Linked DNA regions of Celeribacter indicus. The protein of the gene in region 1 interacts with the protein of each later gene in a pairwise test. Links are inferred from orthologs where the notes say so. Each region holds a gene or a part of one and is shown in the gene's direction. Other genes may lie near its edges. The genes, in order: trkA and P73_RS01410.

Region 1 (7,186 bases):
CGACCTCGTGAGCGCGCAGCGGCTCGCCGCCTGGGGCGATGTCGCCCGGCGGATCGCGCATGAGATCAAGAACCCGCTCACGCCGATCCAGCTTTCGGCGGAGCGGATCCTGAGGAAGTTCGGCCGGGGCCTCGACGAGGAGACGCGGGCGGATCTCGAGCAATATACCTCCGTCATCGTGCGCCAGACCGGCGACCTGCGGCGGATCGTCGACGAGTTTTCCAAATTCGCGCGGATGCCCTCGCCCGAGCGGCGGGAGCAGGATCTCGTCGCGCTGGTGCGCGGCGCGGTGCTGTTGCAGCAGAATGCCCAGCCCGACGTGACCATCGTCTCGGAGATCGCGCCGGCGACGGCCTGGGCGGAGGTCGATGCGACGATGATCGGTCAGGCGCTCACCAATCTTATAAAGAATGCCGGGGAAGCCATTGACACGCTTTACGAAACCGGCGTTCCGGAAGGCCATGTGCCGACCGTGCGCGTGACGCTCGCCTGCGAAGGACAGGAGGCGGTGATCGAGATCGCGGACAATGGCATCGGCCTGCCGGAGGACCGGTCGCGGCTGTTCGAGCCCTATGTCACGACGCGCGAGAAAGGCACCGGGCTGGGCCTGCCGATCGTCAAGAAGATCATCGAGGAGCATGGCGGTACGCTGACGCTGTCGGATGGCGTGCCGCTCGATCCCTCGGGCCGGATCGGGGCGCGGGCGACCATTCGCCTTGCGCTTTTGAAGGAACGTGAAGTTCAACAAGAACAGAAACTTGCAGTGTAGTATTGAAGTGGGGACAGAGCCATGCCGGACATTCTGATCGTCGATGACGAGCGCGACATCCGTGAGTTGATCGGGGATATTCTCCGGGACGAGGGATACGAGACCCGGCTGGCCTCGAACTCGGACGAATGTCTGCGCGAGATCGGCGCGGGTGTGCCCTCGCTCATGATCCTCGACATCTGGCTCAAGGACAGCGACATGGACGGGATCGACATCCTCAAGCATGTCAAGCGCGAGCACCCCGAGGTGCCGATCATCATCATCTCCGGCCACGGCAATATCGAGATCGCGGTGGCGGCGATCAAGCAGGGCGCCTATGACTTCATCGAGAAGCCCTTCAACATCGACCAGCTCATGGTGGTGATCGGCCGCGCGATGGAGACCTCGCGGCTCAGGCGCGAGAATGCCACGCTGAAGCGGTCGGGCGGCGCGGAGGTGGAGATGATCGGCATCTCCACCGCGTTCAAGCAGCTCAAGTCCAATCTCGAGAAGGTCACGCGCTCGAACGGGCGGGTGATGCTCACTGGGCCTGCGGGCGTCGGCAAGGAGGTTGCGGCGCGCTACATCCACCTCAATTCCGACCGCCGCGAGGCGCCCTTCGTGACCGTCTCCTCCGCCACGATCGCGCCGGAGCGGATGGAGGAGGTGCTGTTCGGCCGCGAAAGCCCGGAGCGGGGGGTCGAGAAGGGGCTTCTCGAGGAGGCCAGCGGCGGCGTGATCTATTTCGACGAGGTGGCGGACATGCCGCTCGGCACCCAGTCGAAGATCCTGCGCGTCCTGGTCGAGCAGAAATTCACCCGCGTCGGCGGGGCGGGCAAGGTCTCCGTCGACCTGCGCGTGATCTCCTCCACCTCGCGCGACCTCCAGGGAGAGATCCTCGCCGGGACCTTCCGCGAGGAGCTCTATCACCGGCTGAACGTCGTGCCGATCGAGGTGCCCGCGCTCGAGAAGCGGCGCGAGGACATTCCCGAACTCGCGCGCCATTTCATCGCGCAGCTTAACCGCGTGCAGGGCCTGCCGCTGCGGGAGCTGTCGGAGGATGCGGCGGCGATGCTCCAGACGATGAGCTGGCCGGGCAACGTGCGGCAGCTCAAGAACGTGATCGAGCGGGTGCTGATCCTCGGCGACAGCACGGGGGAGATCGACGCCGCCGAACTGCCCGCGCAGGAGGGCGGGGTGGACGAGGGCGGCGCGATGCTGTCGCCGGCCATCGCGACCCTGCCGCTGCGCGAGGCGCGGGAGATGTTCGAGCGCGAATACCTGCTGACCCAGATCAACCGGTTCGGCGGGAACATCTCGCGCACCGCCACCTTCGTCGGGATGGAACGCTCGGCGCTGCACCGCAAGCTCAAGTCGCTGGGCGTCGTCACCGGCACGAAACAGGGCGGGCGCGTGGCCTATGTCTCCGAAGACGCGGCGCAATAGCGCCGCGAAGACCGCCCGTCCCCACGGCAGGCGCATTGACCGTGCCCGCGTTAAGTGCGAAGGCTGAGCCGAAGCGAAAGGGGATGATGCAATGAAAGTCATCATTTGCGGCGCCGGGCAGGTCGGATGGCAGATCGCCAGGCAGCTTTCGGGCGAGAGGAACGACGTGACCGTCGTCGACAACAATCCCGCGCTGGTGCGGCGTGCGACGGACACGCTCGACGTGCAGGGGATCGAGGGCCATGCCTCCTATCCCGACATCCTTGAAAAGGCGGGCGCGCGGGATGCCGACATGATCATCGCCGCCACCTATTCCGACGAGGTGAACATGGTCACCTGCCAGGTGGCGCATTCGGTCTTTGCCGTGCCGCGCAAGATCGCGCGGCTGCGGGCGCAGAGCTATCTCACCGCGATCTATTCCGACCTCTACCGGCGCGACCACATGCCGATCGACGTGGTGATCTCGCCCGAGAAGGAGGTCGCGGAGGCGGCGCTCCGGCGGCTCGCCGCGCCTGCGGCCTTCGACACGCAGGTCTTCCTCGCGGGGCGCGCGCATCTGCTGGGCATCGCGCTCGAGGCGGATTGCCCGGTGCTCAACGCCTCGCTGCGTGAGCTGACGGAACTCTTCTCCACCCTGCGCGCCACCGTCGTCGGCGTGCGCCGCGACGGCAAGCTCTTTGCCCCCGAGCCGGGGGACCAGCTCTTTGCAGGCGATGCGGTCTATGTCTTCGTCAATTCCGACGACATCGCCCGCACGCTCGAGATCTTCGGCAAGCCCCACTCCAAGCAGGAGCGCGTCGTGATCCTCGGCGGCGGCAATGTCGGGCTCGGCGTCGCGCGGGCGCTGGAGACGCGCACCGAGCGGGTGCGCGCGAAGATCATCGAGAAGGACCGCAGGATCGCGGAGCGGGCCGCCGACAGTCTCGAGCGCACCATCGTGCTGAACGGCGACGCGCTCGATCCCGAGCTCTTGTCCGAGGCAGGGGTGAGCCGGGCGGATGCCGTGCTCTGCGTCACCGACGACGACAAGGTGAACATGCTCGCCGCCGTGCGTGCGAAACAGGCGGGGGCGGCGATGGCGATCTGTCTCGTGAACGATCCCTCGCTCGTGCCGATCCTCTCCGCGCTCGACATCGACGCCTATATCAACCCGCGCGCGACCACCGTCTCCTCGATCCTGCGCCATATCCGCCACGGGCGGGTGCGCAACGTCTATTCGGTGGGCGACGGCGAGGCGGAGGTGATCGAGGCGCAGGTGCTCTCGACCTCGCCGATCTCCGGCAAGCGCATCCGCGACATCGACTTTCCCGAGGGCGTGCTGGTCGGCGCGATCGCCAAGGGCGACGTCTATGTGAAGCCGACCGGGGAGACGCGGATCGACGAGGGCGACGTGATTTCCATCTTCTCGCTCACCGCCGACGTGCCGGAGGTCGAGCGGCTGTTGCAAGTCTCGATCGACTTCTTCTGATGAACCGCTTTTCGCGCATGCCGTTCTTTGTCCAGCTGATGCTGGTCTCGGGGGGCGCGATGCTGGTCCCGGCCTTCTATGCGCTCATCCTGCGCGAATGGGACGACGCGCGGGCCTTTCTCTATCCCTCGGTGCTGGTCTGCTCCCTCGCGGGCTTCATCGCCATCGCGCTGTTCCGGCCTGAGGCGACGGAGGCCCGCGACGGCCGGCGCGACCGCGACCGGGAGGGGCGCAACCAGCTCCTGACGCTGCTCGGCACCTATACGGCGCTGCCGCTCGTGCTTGCCGTGCCCTTCGTCGAGGCGACGCAGGACACGACCTTTCTCAACGGTTATTTCGAGATGGTCTCGGCGCTCACCACCACCGGCGCGACGCTGTTCGACGATCCGGCGCGTCTGAGCCGCCCGGAGCATCTCTGGACCGCGCTCGTCGCCTGGCTCGGCGGGCTCTTCGCCTGGGTGACGGCGGTCGCGGTGCTCGCGCCGCTGAACCTCGGCGGCTTTGAGGTGATCTCCTCGCGCCAGCCCGGCCAGAGCGATGCGCGCGCCTCGCAGATCACCCGCATCGCCGCCGCGCCGGAGCGGATGGCGCGGTTCACGACGAAGCTCTTTCCGATCTACATCGGCCTCACGCTCGCGTTGTGGTTCGCGCTCGCCATGGTCGGCTCTCCCGCCTTCGTCGCGCTGATCCACGCGATGTCGGTCATGTCCACCTCCGGCATCTCGCCGGTGGGCGGGCTCACCAACACGCGCACCGGCTTCGTCGGGGAGCTGCTGATCTTCGCCTTCCTCTTTCTGGCCCTGTCGCGCAAGACCTTCACCGCCGACAACCCGCGCCCCGACGCACCGCCGCTCTGGCGCGACCCGGAGATGAAGATCGGGCTCGCGCTCATGGTGGCGGTGCCGCTGCTGCTGTTCCTGCGACATTGGGTCGCGGTGCTCGAGGTCTCGGGCGACTGGACCTTCGGCCGCGCGCTGTCCTCGCTCTGGGGGTCGATGTTCATGGTGCTCTCCTTCCTCAGCACCGCGGGCTTCGAGAGCATGGGCTGGGAGGAGGCGCGGCTCTGGTCCGGGCTCCAGGCGCCGGGCGTGCTGCTGATGGGGCTTGCGATCTTCGGCGGCGGGGTGGCGACCACGGCGGGGGGCGTGAAGCTCCTGCGCCTTTATGCCCTCGTGCGGCACGGCGAGCGGGAGATCGAGAAGCTGGTCTCGCCCCATTCGGTCGGCGGGGCCGGGGCCAACGCGCGGCGGATAAGGCGCGAAGGCGCCTATGTGGCCTGGGTTTACTTCATGGTCTTCGCCTTCACCATCGCGGGGGTGATGATGCTGCTCGCGCTGCTCGGGCTCGATTTCGAGCGGGCGGCGATCTTCACCATTTCCGCGCTGACGACGACGGGGCCGCTGGTGAGGGTCGCGGGAACCGACCCGATGAGCTATGCCGCGCTGACCGATCCGATGAAGCTCGTCCTCGCCGGCACGATGGTGCTCGGACGGCTCGAGATGCTGGCGATCATCGCGCTGCTCAACCCCGAATTCTGGCGCCGCTGACGGGGCCGACAGGCGTTAGCGCTACAAATGACGTAATTTTGCGCCGCGCCGCGGCATCGCGTCGCGATTTTCCATGCACAATCTTGACATTCCTCAAGAACTCCTGCGAACGTGAGCGCAAGTGCTGTCGCCCGAGGGACAGTTCGCATCATAAAGCGCAAGAAAAAGGCAATTTTCTCATGGCCGCCGATAAACAGAATCTCCAGGATGCCTTCCTCAATCACGTCCGCAAGACCAAGGTTCCCGTCACGATCTTCCTGATCAACGGGGTGAAGCTTCAGGGCGTGATCACATGGTTCGACAATTTCTGCGTCCTGCTGCGCCGGGACGGTCAGAGCCAGCTTGTCTACAAGCATGCGATCTCCACCATCATGCCGGCCCAGCCGATCAACCTCTACGACAGCGAGGAGTGAGGGGGCCGCGCCCCTTGCATTCCGTCCTGCACCGATTACGTGACGCGCACCCCCCGCATCCCGCGGCGGGTGCCCACGTCTGTTGAAGGAGCGGCATTTGGCCGAATTGCACGAACACGAGATCCTGCCGACGCGCGCCTGGGTTCTCCACCCGGACATCACCTCCGACCGGGACCGGCGCGATCCGGTCGCGGGGCTGGAGGAGGCCGTGGCGCTCGCCGAGGCGCTGCCCAACCTCGAGGTGGTCGGCTCGGAGATCGTGCGCCTGCCGAAGATCCAGCCCGGCCACCTGTTCGGAACGGGCAAGATCGAGGAGCTGAACCAGCGGATGAAGGCCGCGGAGGTCGAACTCGTGCTGATCGACGGGCCGGTGAGCCCGGTTCAGCAGCGCAATCTCGAGAAGGAGTGGAAGGTGAAGATCCTCGATCGCACCGGCCTCATCCTCGAGATCTTCTCCGACCGCGCGCGCACCCGCGAGGGCGTGTTGCAGGTGGAGATGGCGGCGCTGAGCTACCAGCGCACCCGGCTCGTGCGGGCCTGGACCCACCTCGAGCGCCAGCGGGGCGGGCTCGGCTTCGTCGGCGGTCCGGGCGAGACGCAGATCGAGGCGGACCGCCGCGCCATCGACGAGCAGCTCGTGCGCCTGCGCCGGCAGCTCGACAAGGTGGTGAAGACCCGCGAGCTGCACCGCGCCTCGCGCGCCAAGGTGCCGTTTCCGATCGTCGCGCTCGTGGGCTACACGAACGCCGGGAAATCCACGTTCTTCAACAAGGTGACGGGTGCGGACGTGTTCGCCAAGGACATGCTCTTCGCCACGCTCGACCCGACGATGCGGCAGTTGTCGATCCCGAACGCCCATGGCGGCGACCGGGAGATCATCCTGTCGGACACGGTGGGCTTCATCTCGAAACTGCCGACGCAACTGGTCGCCGCCTTCCGCGCCACGCTCGAGGAGGTGCTCGACGCCGATCTGATCCTGCATGTGCGCGACATCGCCGCCGAGGAGACGGAGGAGCAGAAGGAAGACGTGCTGAAGATCCTCCATGATCTCGGGATCCGGGAGGACACGCCGATGTTCGAGGTCTGGAACAAGATCGACCTGCTGCCGGAGGAGGCGCGTGCCGCGCGGCTCGAACGCGCGGGGCGGGAGCCGAATGTCTTTGCGATCTCCGCGGTCACGGGCGAGGGGATCGACGCGCTGCTCGCCGCCGTCTCCGCGTGGTTCGAGGAGGACAAGATCGAGCGCGACCTCGTGCTTCCCTATGCCGAGGGCCGGAAACGCGCCTGGCTGTTCGAGGAAGGGGTTGTGCTGAACGAGGAGATGACGCAGGACGGGTATGACCTGAAGGTCCTCTGGACCCCGCGTCAGGAAAAGCAGTTCCGGGAGATGACATGAGCGATCCGAAGCCGGGGAAACCCGCCGCCGCCCGCGCGCCTGCACAGGCGATGCCGAAGGACGGGATGCGGCTGTTCATGATGCTGTTCGAGGCGAGGGCCGGGGCGAAGACCCGCCTGCGTCCGGGGGCCTTGCATGCCATCGCCGTCTTCATGGTGGCGCCCGGCA
Region 2 (7,137 bases), 2.0 Mb from region 1 along the record:
GGCCGGATGGACGGTCGCGTCAAGACGATCCTCCAGCCCGGACGTCAGTGATGTCGGAAACCACCGGGCTCAGGGTGCGCAATCTGCGCAAGGGATACCGCAAGCGGACGGTCATCCGGGACGTGTCCCTCGACCTCGAACGGGGCGAGGTGGTCGCGCTTCTGGGGCCGAACGGTTCGGGCAAGACCACCTGTTTCTATTCCATCGCAGGACTCGTCATGCCGGAGGCCGGCGAAGTCACCGTCGACGGGCGCAACATCACGCTCCTCCCCATGTACCGGCGCGCGAAGATGGGAATCGGGTACCTGCCACAGGAGGCGTCGATCTTTCGCGGGCTCTGTGTCGAGGACAACATCCTCGCGATTCTCGAGGTCGCGGAGGACGACCCGCTGATGCGGCGCGAGCGGCTCGAGGACCTGCTCTCCGAATTCTCCATCGCGCATCTGCGACGCGCCCCCGCGCTCGCGCTTTCGGGCGGCGAACGCCGCCGCGTCGAGATCGCCCGCTGCCTCGCCTCCAATCCCTCCTACGTGCTGCTCGATGAACCCTTCGCCGGGGTCGATCCGATCGCCGTGGCGGAAATCCGCGGACTGGTCTCCGAACTGCGCACCCGTGGCATCGGAGTCCTCATCACGGATCATAACGTTCAGGAAACGCTCGGAATTATCGACCGCGCCTATATCCTTCACGATGGCACGGTGCTGATGTCCGGCACGCGCGAGGAAATCGTCGCGGACGAAACCGTGCGCCGCGTTTACCTTGGAGACAATTTCCGGATCTGAGCGCGGGTTTCGATTGACAACCCCCCGCGATCTGCCGCCAAATACAGGTGATGCAAGACGCTCGTATGACAGTCTGCGCCGCGGCCCCAACACGCCTTCAGGCGCCGGTTCGCCACCCCGACGGGTCGTCCGGGTCCATTTACCAGCGTTTGCATTCGTATCCCGCTTTCAAACAAAATCCAGAGACCCGTCCGCACCAGCGGTAACCACGGCGCGCACGGGCCCCAATGAGAAGGAGGTATCTATGCGGTACCAAATCAGCGGAAAACAAATCGACATCGGATCGGCGCTTCAGACACATGTCCAGACGGAGCTTGGGACCGTGCTCGACAAGTATTCCCAACGTCCGACGGATGCGAATGTGGTGTTTTCGAAAAGCGGGGCGGAATACACCTGTGAAGCCGTGGTGCATCTGTCCTCCGGCCTGACGGCCCAGGCGAGCGCGCACGCACATGAGATCTATGCGGCCTTCGACGGCTGCACCGAAAAGATGGACAAGCAGTTGCGCCGCTACAAGCGCCGCCTGAAAGATCATCACAAGGTGCGGTCCGAACCTGTTGAACTCCTCGAAGCTTCCCAGTATATCCTCGCGGCGTCGGAATATGACGAGGATCAGGAGCCGGAAACCCTTCAGCCGATGATCATCGCCGAGATGGAGACGAGGATTCCGACACTCACGGTCGGCGAGGCGGTGATGCAGATGGAACTTGCCGGCGCGCCGGTGCTTCTGTTCCATAATGAAGGTAAAACTGGTTTGAACGTGGTCTACCGCCGCCCTGACGGGAATATCGGCTGGATCGACCCGGACAACGCGAAATAAAGATCGGCCCGCCGCGACGGGTCGGGGCGGGTGCACCTAATGGATATCTCAAAGATCTTGGATCCGCAGGCTGTGAAGGTCGTCGGGAAGATGACCAGCAAGAAGCGCCTGTTTCAGGACCTCGGAGAAATTGCGGCGAGCGCCTATGGCCTGTCGGTCAACGACACGTTCGATGCTCTCCAGGAACGCGAAAGCCTTGGTCCCACCGGTGTGGGCCATGGCGTAGCCTTGCCGCACGCCCGGATCGCCGGGCTCGACCGCGTCGTGGGTGCCTTCCTGCGGCTCGAAAGTCCGATGGATTTCGATGCGGTCGACCGGCAGCCGGTGGACCTCGTCTTCGCACTTTTCGCACCCGCCGAATCGGGCGTCGACCATCTGAAGGCGCTCGCTCTCGTCTCCCGCACGATGCGCGACGGAGACGTCTGTACGAAGCTGCGGGCGAACGCGGATCCGGCAACACTCCACGCCATCCTGACCGAAGGCCCGGCGACAAAGGCCGCCTGACGGCCCCCGCGCCCGGTTCAAGCCTTCCAGGGGCCGAATCCGAACATCATGTAGTCCCGCTGGTAAGCCGCGCGCACGGCCTCTTCTATGTCGGCGTCATAGATCTCAGAGAGCGCGAAGGGGGTATCCTCCGGCTCCGCGGCGAGAGCAACCGCTGTGCTTCCCACGGCGGAGGCGAGAGTGCCGATTCCGGCCGACAGATCCTCCTCGCGAAGGATCAGGTCGGGTAGGGAGAAATCCGCGAACCCCTTGACCACCTCGGACTGGGAGGCCCATGTCCCGTCCACCCGCACGGAGGTCTGCCCGTTCAGGTTGCCCCTCACGAAATCCGCGAACTTACGGAAGGCCTCCCGATGCCGGTCGACACCATAGCTTTCGTCCGGAGCCTCCACCGGCAAAGGCAGCTTGTAGGTCGTCCGCAACATGTCACGGATCTCCCGATAGGTCTGCGGACCGAGATTGAGGATATAGCGACAAAAGCTGCGGTGAAGCCGGACTGCCGGATGGGCGATCACGGTAAAGCTGCGATGTCCCTTGTTCTTCCGCTTCCACTGACGCAGGGATTTCTGGGTGAAACCCTCCAGAAGCGCCTCCTCCTCTGGGTCGAGCGCGGAAAGCCAGTTCCGCACCGCACGCTCCGGTCCTCCCCGCACGGGCATATAGAGAAGCGGCGTCCGCACCGCCGCCACATAGGATGGCACGGCCGGTCCCCGTGCCGGCTCGAAATTCGGCGTATCCGACAGGTTGAAATGGTCGATGGCGGAAAGCGCGGAGACCATCTCCGCATAGTTCACCACCTTGTCCTCGATCCGCGCGGGATTTTGAACCTTCGTCTTCTGGGTGGTCTTCTCGCGCGGGGTGTCGACGCCGAGAAAGCGCGCGAGGCCGTTCAGCACCTCGATATCCTGAATATCGTCATAGCTGATGTAGAACGCCGTCTGGCCGGTCGTCTGCAAGTGCCGTTGCAGGAAGCGCTGAAACCCCTTCAGCTCGTCGAGCAGCTCCTGAAACTCTCCCGGCTCGAACCGCACCTTGGCCGATCTGGCATCCTTGAGATCCCCGAGCCGCCACTGTCCCGTGGCCGACGCGATCTTGCGCGAGACGTAGCTGTCGAGCGGGTTGCGCGTGAGCACGATCTTGGCGCAGCGGGAATCACCGAGCACATGGGTGAGCACGCGCGGATCGTGATCGTGGAAGAACCGGAAGCCCGCAAGCCCATCGGTCCTTTCCCGCAATGTCCCGAGAAGCGCCAAAGGATCCGCCTCGCGCGCCGCCATTCCGATCCCGACGAGTTCGGTCTGGCCGGATTTGCCGATGAAGGCCGGATTGAAGGCTTCCCCCCAGCATTTCAGCCCCGGATAGGCGTTCAGGTTCTCTTCGAGAAAATTCGATCCGGTCCGCATTTCCGCGAAGATCACGAAATAATCGAAGGCATCAGACATATTCATTTCACCAAATAGGGCCGTTTCCGTCCGGCAAGACGGGGATTCGGATCATTTCCGGTGGGGAAATCTCCCATCAGATGAGGTTTCATCCCCTGATTTTTCAAATTCTGCAAGAATTGCGCGAATCCCGTCAGATCGCGCATCCGCGGTGCCTCCGTCAGCCGGCGCACGTTGCGCGGCATGATCTCGTCAATGATCGTCTGCAACGGCTCCATCCCGGCCTCGAGGAAATCCGCCATGGTCCAGATCCGCACCCGCGCCTTCACATGCTGCGAACGCAGGATCTCCAGATGCGCGGCCTCGATCCGCTGAAGCCGCGCCGCCTCCCGGCGAATATCGGAAAAATTCAGGTTGGAGCGGAAGAGGCTCACCGCCCAAGCTCCGGAAATCACCGAGATCTGGGCATTCGCATCCGTGGCGATGAGCCAGTTGATGTCCTGATTGTCGCGCGGGCCGAACATGAAACACTGCCGCTCCCCGCGCGTGTTCCAGAGGAGCGAGGTGAGAAAGGCGCAGGGATTGTAGTCACGCAGGGAGGCACTGTCCGAAAGCGCGCCGGCAAAGAGCTTCTGCCCCCCGGAAAACTCCACCCGCTCGGGCGCGAAGAGATGGCCGTGAACCCGCGCCCCCACCGCGCGCGACAACCAGCTGTCGAAATCCTCGAACAGGTCCGAAAACCCCTCGAAGACCGAATAGGGCGACGAGGTCTTGCCATGGTCCTTGCCGGGACCGGGCAGTCGGCTCTGCATATAGAGTCCCGCGCGCCCCCTGGTGCGCCGCTCGACCGCCTTGGCGAAGATGCGGTCGATCTTGCCGGGATTGGGCTCCGCACCCTTCATCGGATCGACATCGCTGTTGAGGAAGGTCTCGTAGAGGCGTTCCGCCTGCGGCCAGATCTTCCGCGCGACAAAACAGTCCGACCGTCGCAGGAGCTGGAGGTGGTCGTCGTAGAAGACATGGGGCTTGCCCTGAAAATCGAACTTCGACAGGGTCAGGGACCGGCTTTCGATCGTATTGGAATGAAGCCGCACGAGCGTCTGATAATAGCTTTCGTCGGGAATCCAGACCCGCCTGAAATAGGTATCGTAGAGCTTGCGGTCCGGGTCCTCGAGAATGGCGGAAAGGGTCTGGCGCGTCAGGCACCACCATTGGCTTCCAAGATGCGGCACCAGCCGTGCGGGGATCCGGCGCTCGACCTTCAGCCGACGTTGCAGCGCGACGTAACGGTCGAAAAGGCGGCGGTGCCTTTTCCACGAGAACGGAAAGCGCAGGGTGAACCGTTCGGTATCGAGCCCGCCCACCGTCCAGGGCACATCCTCGATCGTCACGCTTTCGATGAAATTCGTCAAAGGGCGCGCGGCCAGATATTGCTTCAGGTCCTCCACCGGACGAAGCGGCAGGCACGATCCGGAAGCGAGGTAGACATGCCTCACGTCCCCGAAGCGTTCGAGCATCAGCTCGGACGCGTCCTGCGAGGCCGCGACCAGAGACCATGTGCCCCATTCGCAGGCGTGACGCCGTGAAAACAGCACGTTGTCGAGATCGCTGAGGCTTTCGACGAAGGGCTGGTACATCTCCCGCCTCACCCGCCGGTCGACATGGATCACCACAGGACAGCCATGGTTCGCCCAGTGCCGCGCAACCTGTTCCGCGCGGTGCAGCGCGGTATGCACGAGCATCACGAAGCCGACCGTCATGCCCAGTTCCCCTTGGACATGAGGCCGAGGATCTCAAGCTGGCGCCAGTTGATGTATTTCTCCGACCAGTTGCACCAGAGATCGGGATCCCGCTGGAGCCGGTCATGGTAGATGACATATTCCCGGCTGCCCGCATAATGCTGGCGCCGGGTGAGTTCCTCCTCGGTCTTCTCCATGAATGTGTCGAGAAACTTCGCGTGGAGCAGCGCGCCCGACGCCTTCTCCCCGCCTCGGGTCTCGTAGACGAGGTTGAGGCCCCGCGGCAGGAGCATGTGGGTCGATTGCAGATAGGCATAGCTGCGATGCCATTTCACGAGCGGGATCTTGTTGAGCGCCGGGGCATTGACCGGCTCCTCCGCAAAAAAGAGACGCGCGCGCGGTCCGCCCTGGATCCACAGGTTGCGATAGACCGGATTGGTGGAAATCATGTAATTCCCGCTGTCGAACCACTCGGCGATCTCGAAGGGATCCTGCCCCTCGCGATAGGGCTGCGCGTCGATCGGTCCCTTCGGGTACATGTCGATGAGCATCGCCGAAAAACTGCGGATGCCGGAGGAGTCCAGCCAGTCGGTCAGGGCCGGAATGGGGCGCGTGTCGCAGAAGGGGAAAACGAGGAATTCGTCCACATCGACGGTGAGCGTCCAGTGTCCGTGGCAATATTTTCCCGCGATCCAGTTCATCCAGTGCACGCCGAAAAGCGCGTTGCGATAGCTCGCGGTGGTATGCCAGACGGAGACGTCCTTCTGGCCGAGCAGGTATTCGCGCGTTCCGTCGTCACTGTCGTTGTCGATCATCAGGAAATGGCGCACGCCCATGCCACGGTAATAGGAAAGGAAATAGGGCAGTCGGACACGTTCGTTGCGCAGCGTGGACACAAGCAGGAGGTCATCGTGGCGGATGCGCGGCGTGTTGTCCTGAACGCAAGCCAACTGCCGACGTGCCCGGAAGGCCCGCCAGAGTGCACGTTTGCGTTGAAGCCGCAATCTATAGTGCCCGAGCCTGCTCACCGATCTAGCCTTCGTCCCCTCCGGACTCATCTCGCGACAGGGTCATGAGCCCGAATATTTGTATGAATTTACCGGATCAAGGTAAACAATTGAAAATTAAATCCGAAAATTGTTTCGACATTCTTACCTCAGACGCGGTCAATCTGCATCAGTCATCCACGAACCGCGGCTGAGCAGTCCCAATGCCTCGAGCTGCCGCCAATCCTTATAGGCGACGGAACCCGCATAAAAGAAGTCGGGCGCCGCAATTACCGCATCGTAATAGGTATCGAAGGCCTCCGGCTGGCCGAAATGCTGCTTTCGGCTCTTTTCCTCGCGCGACTTCTCGATCGCCACGGGCAGAAATTTCGTATGGAGCAGGACGCCGCACAAGCGGCTGTCTCCCGGCCCGTCATAGGCGAAATTGAGCGCTTTCGGCAACATCGCATGGGTCGAGTTGATATAGACGTAACGCCAGTGCCATTTGACGAGAGGCAACTTGTTGAGCGTCGGCCCGCGCCGCGGGTTCTGAGCAAAGAACATCCGCTCCCGCGCGCCACCCTGAACCCAGAGGTTCCTTTTTCGACGCTGCCGTTGCGCGCGGTAGGGCCCCGGATCGAAATGGGTCAGCACCTCCCGCGGATCCTGCCCCGCTTCGTGGGAGATGCCGTCGATCGGCCCGACCGGATAGAGATCGAGCATCAGAGCGCCCATCGCAACCGCGCCTTCACTTTCGAGATGGAGGACGAGATCGTGCAGTGTCCGTGTCTCCTCGAAGGGATAAGCGAGCAACTCGTCCGCATCCACCGTCAGGCACCAGTGGCCGCGCCCATATCTCGCCAGGAGCCGGTTGGTCCAGTCGAGACCGAATCGAGACGCCTTGTAACTTGCCGTCGTGGACCA

Evidence for each region.
Region 2: the proteins of trkA (region 1) and P73_RS01410 interact in binary tests that used the Escherichia coli proteins (3 or more experiments, as listed by UniProt). The link is inferred for Celeribacter indicus from one-to-one orthologs.

What each region holds. Positions count from the first base shown.
Region 1 is NZ_CP004393.1:2,255,069-2,262,254, forward strand. What follows is about bases 1,508-4,473. They hold trkA (Trk system potassium transporter TrkA), read left to right. Parts: upstream 1,508-2,285; coding sequence 2,286-3,662; downstream 3,663-4,473. Other genes in these bases: ntrX (nitrogen assimilation response regulator NtrX), read left to right, coding at 1,508-2,194; P73_RS11345 (TrkH family potassium uptake protein), read left to right, coding at 3,662-4,473. In the rest of the region: P73_RS11330 (sensor histidine kinase NtrY-like), read left to right, coding at 1-769; more of ntrX, read left to right, coding at 791-1,507; more of P73_RS11345, read left to right, coding at 4,474-5,209; RNA chaperone Hfq, read left to right, coding at 5,389-5,622; GTPase HflX, read left to right, coding at 5,720-7,018; P73_RS11360 (hypothetical protein), read left to right, coding at 7,015-7,186. UniProt on the Escherichia coli protein: Part of the constitutive potassium transport systems TrkG and TrkH. May regulate the transport activity of TrkG and TrkH systems. Binds to NAD(+) and NADH.
Region 2 is NZ_CP004393.1:277,730-284,866, reverse strand. Bases 457-3,373 are described here. They hold P73_RS01410 (PTS sugar transporter subunit IIA), read left to right. Parts: upstream 457-1,641; coding sequence 1,642-2,106; downstream 2,107-3,373. Other genes in these bases: P73_RS01405 (nodulation protein NodH), read right to left, coding at 2,124-3,373; hpf (ribosome hibernation-promoting factor, HPF/YfiA family), read left to right, coding at 1,027-1,602; lptB (LPS export ABC transporter ATP-binding protein), read left to right, coding at 457-782. Outside these bases: lipopolysaccharide transport periplasmic protein LptA, read left to right, coding at 1-51; more of lptB, read left to right, coding at 51-456; more of P73_RS01405, read right to left, coding at 3,374-3,548; P73_RS01400 (DUF5927 domain-containing protein), read right to left, coding at 3,551-5,248; P73_RS01395 (glycosyltransferase family 2 protein), read right to left, coding at 5,245-6,231; P73_RS01390 (glycosyltransferase family 2 protein), read right to left, coding at 6,394-7,137. UniProt on the Escherichia coli protein: Seems to have a role in regulating nitrogen assimilation.